3 regions of the Lactobacillus kullabergensis genome follow, and region 1 is predicted to be linked to each of the others. Evidence: riboswitches for the same ligand, from Rfam matches in the RefSeq annotation. Region 1 holds a riboswitch; each other region holds the start of a gene.

Region 1 (2,273 bases):
GTACCGGACGTAGCCGATATGTCAATTGACGTTGGTTCCAGTTCTCGAGCTGAAACTATAAATGATTATCAAATTGATACTGGTTGTCCAATTTTTGTTGATGTCAAATGTGAATACAATGAAAAAAGCGGTCTATTCTTCGGTAAGGACTTTGATGACCGTTTTGGCGCAGCTGCTATGGCAGATGTTCTTGACAATTTAAAGGGCGAACAATGCGATTTTAACGTTGTTGCTGCACTTTCAAGCCAGGAAGAAGTGGGTTTGCGAGGTGCATATGTCACAGCTAGAGCTGTAAAGCCGGATTTAGCTATAGTCTTGGAATCTTGTCCAGCGGATGATACTTTTACCCCAGAGTGGTTATCGCAGACAGGGTTAAAACGAGGACCAATGCTGCGTGACATGGATACATCCTTTTTACCTAATCCTAAATTTCAGCAATATGCCTGTGGTTTAGCAGATAAAAATCATATTCCGTATACTCGGTCGGTTCGTACCGGTGGCGGACAGGATGGAGCTGCAATTTATTATGAAAACGGAGCACCAACTATTGTAATTGGCATTCCAGTACGCTATGAACATTCGCCATATTGTTTTAGTGCTTATTCCGATTTTAAAGCTTCCGTAGATCTGACGCTAGCTATTATTCGTGATCTTACAAAAGAGAAATTAGCAAGTTTTAGTCAGTTTTAAAAATACTTGTTCTTTTGAATAGAGCAGAAAAACTAGTTAAAATGTGATATACTAGTAAAAAATGAATATCAGTCACTAGGGGTGCCAAATAGCTGAGAAATACCCTCTGAACCTGAACGGGACAATACCTGCGTTAGGGAAGTGTTAAATTTAGTTACTAAAGATACTCCTAATGACATATAAAGTTAGGAGTATTTTTATGTTTACAAGGTCTTCAAAATGGAATGTGAAGTCAATTATTTTAATTGCACTGATTGGTATCATTATGGGTGTTATTTATACCTATGGTTTTAACTGGGCTTTTAATTTAGTTAAGATGCTTTTGGTACCCACAGGTTTTGCGCCAGTAACAGACACTGTGTTTTCTGGTTTATGGCTTATGGCGGGACCACTGGCAATGTATTTTGTTCCTACGCTTGGTTCTGGGACAATAGGTGAACTGCTGGCATCAATTGTTGAAATGGCTATTGGTGGGCAGTGGGGAGCCACTACTATTCTTTCAGGTGTCATTCAGGGTGCGACTAATGAAATTGGCTTTTTTCCTAAAAAAGAGCGTTACCAAAAGTTTACCTGGAAAAGCGTATTAACCGGTGCATTCTTTGCATCATTTGGCTGTTTTATTCCATCATATATTTTATATGGTTGGAGTAAATTCAGTATGCAGGTTCAAATAGTGATGTTCATTACTAACATCATTTCTTCGCTAGTTTTCGATGGCGTTTTAGTTAAACTGATCACAAATTTGTTCGATAATGCGTTAAAGCCAAAAGTTGATTAGTCATTTTCTAAATTAATAGTTTATTTTTAAAATATATGAATTAATAAGGAGGTCGAAAGGCCTCTATTTATTTTTATAAAAGAACCTACCAATCAATAAAGTTGTTGACTTTTTATTAAATTAAGCTAATATTAAATCTGTAGGCGTTTACGTTAATTTTTGATAATAAAAAAAGAAAAAAATCTTATGTTAGTTCTTGACTAAATTATTTTATGTGCTGCAATGGCACATTTTTGTAAATAATAAACAAAACAAAATTTGCAGAATTTTAGTGATAACTATATAGGAAAAAATGGTTATAAAGAATACTTTTTGTCGAGTATATATTTATAATTGATTTTTTATTCAAAAATTAAAAGATTAATCTAAATATTTCGCGAAAAAATGAAAAGGAGATAGAAAATGGCAATAAAAATGATACGTATTGATGACAGGTTAATTCATGGTCAAATTGTTGCTGCTTGGGCAAAAACATTACAAATAAAGCGTATCTGGGTGGTTGATAACGGCGTAGCACAAGATGATTTTATAAAAAACGTGATGAAAATGGTTTCACCAGCTGGTACCGATTTAAAAATAACTGGTGAAGATCAAATCGAAAATCTTGTTTCAGAGTTTGATAATGATGAAGTAAATACATTAGTTTTAATGAAACTTCCCAAAGTTGCGAAAAAAATTTTTGATTCAGGTGTAGCTTTGCGTGAATTAAATGTTGGCGGTATGGGTGCCGGCCCAGGACGGCAAAAATTATTTAAGAATATCTCTGCCAGCGAAGAGGAAAAAGTGGAGTTAGAGAACATGCGTG
Region 2 (2,273 bases), 340 kb from region 1:
TGGTCAAGCAGTGAATCAAGTTTAAGGGAGATTAAAGCCTCATTTATTTTGTCATCAGTGAAATAATTGTTGGTTCGCTGCTTTTTGCTTAAATTGATTTCATCCGCAACAGAAACGTTGATAAATTGATCGGTCGCATTTTGAAAAATTTGCCCCACTTTAAGGAGATACTTGCGAGCTGATAATTTACTGATTTCCTGCTTGTGATAAGTTAAACTGCCTGCATATGGGATCATTTTGGTCAGTGCATTAAAAAGAGACGTTTTGCCAACCCCGTTCGCTCCAGTAATAAGAGTGGTTTTACCAGAAAAGATATTTAAATGTTCCTGCTGTAAAAGCAAACGATTTTGTGTAATCTCTGTATTTTTGAGTTTAAAACAAATTTCTTTGTCATCGTTAGGGATGGCAAAAGTATAAGAAACGGATTCCGTATTTTTTTGCAGCAGTTTTTCTTTTTCATTAGCAGAAAGTTGCACCAAATCTTTACCTTGAAATTGAAACAGATTATCGCAATGGCCTTCATAGTCAGTTAATACGTGATCACTTAAAATAATTGTTTTCCCTTGATCACGCAGGTGAGCTAATTTAGCAATTAAGAATTTGCGAGCAGCTGGATCACAGCTGGCAAAGGGTTCATCAAGTAAAAAAAGATCGACATTCATCGCAACAAGTACAGCTAAAGCAACTCTTTGCTGCTCGCCGCCAGACATTGTATTAATTTTTTGATCAAGCAAATAATCAATCTGTGTGAACTGAACAGCTTCATTCAAGCGTTTTGTATACTGCGTTTTATTAAGACAAAGATTTTCAAGTGCAAAAATTATTTCTTCTCGCGGTGTTGTCATCGTAAACTGTTCACTGGCATTTTGAAACATCATAGCCGATTTTAGTCCGCCTAAATTAACGCTGCCTCTTAATTGGCCCGCAAACTCAGGATATAAATTTGCTAGAATTTTTAATAATGTAGATTTGCCACAGCCGGTTGGACCAACCAATAGTGAAAGTTCACCAGTGGGAATAGTGAGATTAATATCTGTTAATATTTTATTTTGCTTATCATATGAAAAAGTCAGGTTGTTTAATTTAATCATTTTAGTTACCAAAAAAATCGTCAGGATAAGGCCTGACGATGTAAAATCTTTCGTTTTCCCTTCGCTGGCATTATCCATAGCAGGTTCGACGGGTCTGTTCTCAGCCTCTAGGGCACCCCGATGTTAAATTTATTATACATAAAAGAAAAATAGATGTCTACATACACAAGTATTCTCTCCTTAATCTAAATATCAAAATTCTATTAGTAAGATGAAATTTTGCTATATAATAAATCTATATATTTTAAAATTTGCATAAGAAGGTGAAATAATGGCAGCTGTTAAACTTGAACAATATTTAGCCAGCATTTTGGATTCAACTAAGTCTGACACTAATGAGGTAAGAATCAAACCCAAAAATGATAATTTTGATTTATTTAGAGCGTTTTTGGAAAATCGTAATACTGGGGTTCATCGCTACCAAACTACAGCTTCAACTATATTATATGAAGCTCAGGGCTCGGTAAAAGCCAGAATCAATGATGAGGATTTCTTGCTTAAAGCCGGCAATATCGTATTTTTACAGAGAAAAAGTGATTATGAAATATTGCGGCAGGGAGAAAACGACATATTAGTTAAGTTAGAATTTGACCATAATTTCAAGATGCTGGATTTTCTCGGAAGCTATTCTGCCATGAGTCATCGTGAAAAAAAGGTGTTTAAGGAAATTACTGACGCTTACAATCAAAGGCGCTTATTATTTTTAAACAGTACACTTTTGTCTAAATCTGCCAATGCGCTAAAAAAAATAATTGATGAATATCTTAATCAGGATTTGTATACTCACAATGTGATCTTGGCAGAACTAAACTTGCTTTTAATTGCCGCAATTAGAAATCAAGACTTAGTGACAGGTCCTGTGACTGATCACCAATTTGTTCAGACTGATTTAGAAAATTATATTGATGCGCATTTTACTGACATAACGCTTAATGAAGCAGCCAAACATTTTGGTTTCAATCCTAATTATTTTTCAAGTTTGGTTAAACAAAAAACTGGTAAAAGCTTCGTAGAGCATGTTGATGAAAGGCGTATGCAAGAGGCGCGCAATTTGCTTGCACGACCAGATATTTCCGTCAAAGAAATAATTGCACGGGTAGGTTATAGTGGCAAGTCCTTCTTTTATAAAAAATTCAGTGAATATTATCATGAAACGCCAGTCCAAATGCGAGCTGAATTATT
Region 3 (2,273 bases), 620 kb from region 1:
GCTAACGTGTCACCGGTGCCATGGGTGCGCTCGGTATGTATCCTGGAACTGCTGACCCAAAGATCAGAACCATCAGCAAATAAAGCATAATCTTTTACTTCTGCGCTACTTGCATGACCGCCTTTAATTAGCACATTTTTAACTCCCATATCTTGTAATTTATGAGCTAATTCTGGATATTGGCCTTGATCTTGTACCTTGATGCCAGTTAAAGTCTCCGCTTCTGGCAAGTTGGGTGTTATTAGATCGGCTAAAGGCAGCAATTCGTTTTTAACGGTAGCGACAGCATCTTGACTTAATAATGGTGCGCCCCCCTTAGCAATCATCACTGGATCTATGGTAATAGGACCAAAGTCATACTTTTGCAAATTAAGTGCAACTTGGTGAACGTGATCTGCATCGCCCAACATTCCTGTTTTACAAGCACGGATGTGGAAATCTTCTGCCAAAGAGGCGAATTGGGCATCGATCATTTCTAAAGGCAGTAAAAAAGATTTCTGGACGCCCAAAGTGTTTTGTGCTGTCACTGCTACTACTACAGCTGTACCAAATACTTTTTGCATTTGAAAAGTTTTTAAGTCAGCCATGATTCCAGCACCTCCACCTGAATCTGTGCCGGCAATAGTTAAAACCTGGGGAAAAGAATTAATTTTTTCAGTCATCATAAAGTTCCTTAATCAAAATCAGCAATTTGTTCAATATCTGCAACTTTTACTTTATACAGATAATCCATGAGATACATGCCAAAAGTAGCGGGCCCGACATTGGGATGATCTTTAACTACTAATTGACCAGCGCAACTGAAAACTAAAGCACCTATTTGAGCTGCTTCAAAAGGATCGTCAGCAACAGCTGTAAAAGCTGTGACAATACTGGTTAACATGTCACCAGAACCCACATGAGTTTTAAAAAGGGGTGAGCCGTTATGGATATGGGCTATTCTTTTACCGTCGCTTATTGTGTCTGTAGGCCCGCTCGCAATGACTGTGCAACGATATTTTTGAGCAGTTTTTGCAGTAATTTCATCAATATCACCAGAACCGGAGCCTGCATCAATCCCCTTTGAGCTCCAATCAAAGCCACCTAAGGCAGCTATCTCACCAATATTGCCCCGAATAATACTAGTATGAAAATCCCATAAAAGTTTATCTGTGATTTTATAACGGTACTCCACGGCGCCAACGGCAACAGGATCAAACACTATGGGTTTATTATATTGGCGCGCTAAATCTTCCACTTTTTTAATGTGGTTAATTTGCTGCTTGGTTAAGCAACCAATATTAACTGCCACAGCGGAAGCCATCCGCACAATTTCTTCAGCTTCAGCGACTTCATTACTCATAATTGGTGAAGCACCAATAGCATTAACAGCATTTGCCACATCTTGAACTGTTACAAAATTAGCAATATTGAAAATAACCGGGTTTTCTGCTCGCAATTTGTCTAATAATTTTAACTGCATTTTATTACTCCTAATTTAATATCCTTAAAATTTTTGACTAATAAAAAAACTTTGGCATATGGAAATGCCAAAGCTTAAGCAGTTTTGACACGTTCCTACGCAAGTATTAACTTACAGGTTCAAAGGGTCTGAAAAATTTTCATCTCAGCCAAAAAGGCACCCCTCGTGTTATCGCTTACAATTATAGCGTATTTTATTGCTTATTACAACGTTAGGTTGATAAAGACGCTATTTATTATAAGCTATAAGTGTTAGTATTTTAACTAATATTAAAAATGTGCTAGAAAACAAAAAATTATAGTGATTATAGTTAATATTTAATAAAATGTAATTAGTATTAATCAAAAGTTATTTTAACAAATAGTATTTAATTTGGAGGAGAATATTCATGAATTTTACGGATCGACTGCACGAAGCTGGGAAGGCATTATGGCATAAAAGTATGGTGCATCCATTTATTAAGGAATTGCAAAGTGGCGAACTCCCAATTGCAACTTTTAAATTTTATCTGTTGCAGGATCGTTATTATTTAAGAGAATTCAGCAAATTGCATGAATTGATTGCGGCAAAAACGGATAATCAGGAAGTAAAGGAATTTTTACTGGCAGGGGTGCAAGACTTGAAAGATGTCGAAATATCAGTGCGAGGCCATTTTTTTGAAGAATTAAAAATAACTGCGACTGAAATTTCTGCAACTCTGGTGGCTCCAACAGCTTATAACTACGTTAACCATATGCATATGACATTAAATCGATCTGGTGTTAAACCAGCGGTTGCAGCGCTTTTACCATGTTACTGGCTCTATCAGGAA

The links. Region 1 has a riboswitch for thiamine pyrophosphate ahead of DKL58_RS02465 (ECF transporter S component). Riboswitches for the same ligand answer to the same signal wherever they lie in the genome.
Region 2: another riboswitch for thiamine pyrophosphate. It lies ahead of DKL58_RS00680 (ATP-binding cassette domain-containing protein); the one in region 1 lies ahead of DKL58_RS02465 (ECF transporter S component).
Region 3: another riboswitch for thiamine pyrophosphate. It lies ahead of thiM (hydroxyethylthiazole kinase); the one in region 1 lies ahead of DKL58_RS02465 (ECF transporter S component).

The regions. Positions count from the first base shown of each region.
Region 1 covers NZ_CP029477.1:484,369-486,641, forward strand. The annotation lists gene DKL58_RS02460 (M42 family metallopeptidase) at 1-690, shown strand, start outside; TPP riboswitch at 758-847, shown strand; gene DKL58_RS02465 (ECF transporter S component) at 890-1,468, shown strand; gene DKL58_RS02470 (PTS sugar transporter subunit IIB) at 1,871-2,273, shown strand, end outside.
Region 2 covers NZ_CP029477.1:140,502-142,774, forward strand. The annotation lists gene DKL58_RS00680 (ATP-binding cassette domain-containing protein) at 1-1,091, opposite strand, end outside; TPP riboswitch at 1,131-1,221, opposite strand; gene DKL58_RS00685 (AraC family transcriptional regulator) at 1,363-2,273, shown strand, end outside.
Region 3 covers NZ_CP029477.1:1,879,595-1,881,867, reverse strand. The annotation lists gene thiD (bifunctional hydroxymethylpyrimidine kinase/phosphomethylpyrimidine kinase) at 1-662, opposite strand, end outside; gene thiM (hydroxyethylthiazole kinase) at 674-1,462, opposite strand; TPP riboswitch at 1,538-1,636, opposite strand; gene tenA (thiaminase II) at 1,851-2,273, shown strand, end outside.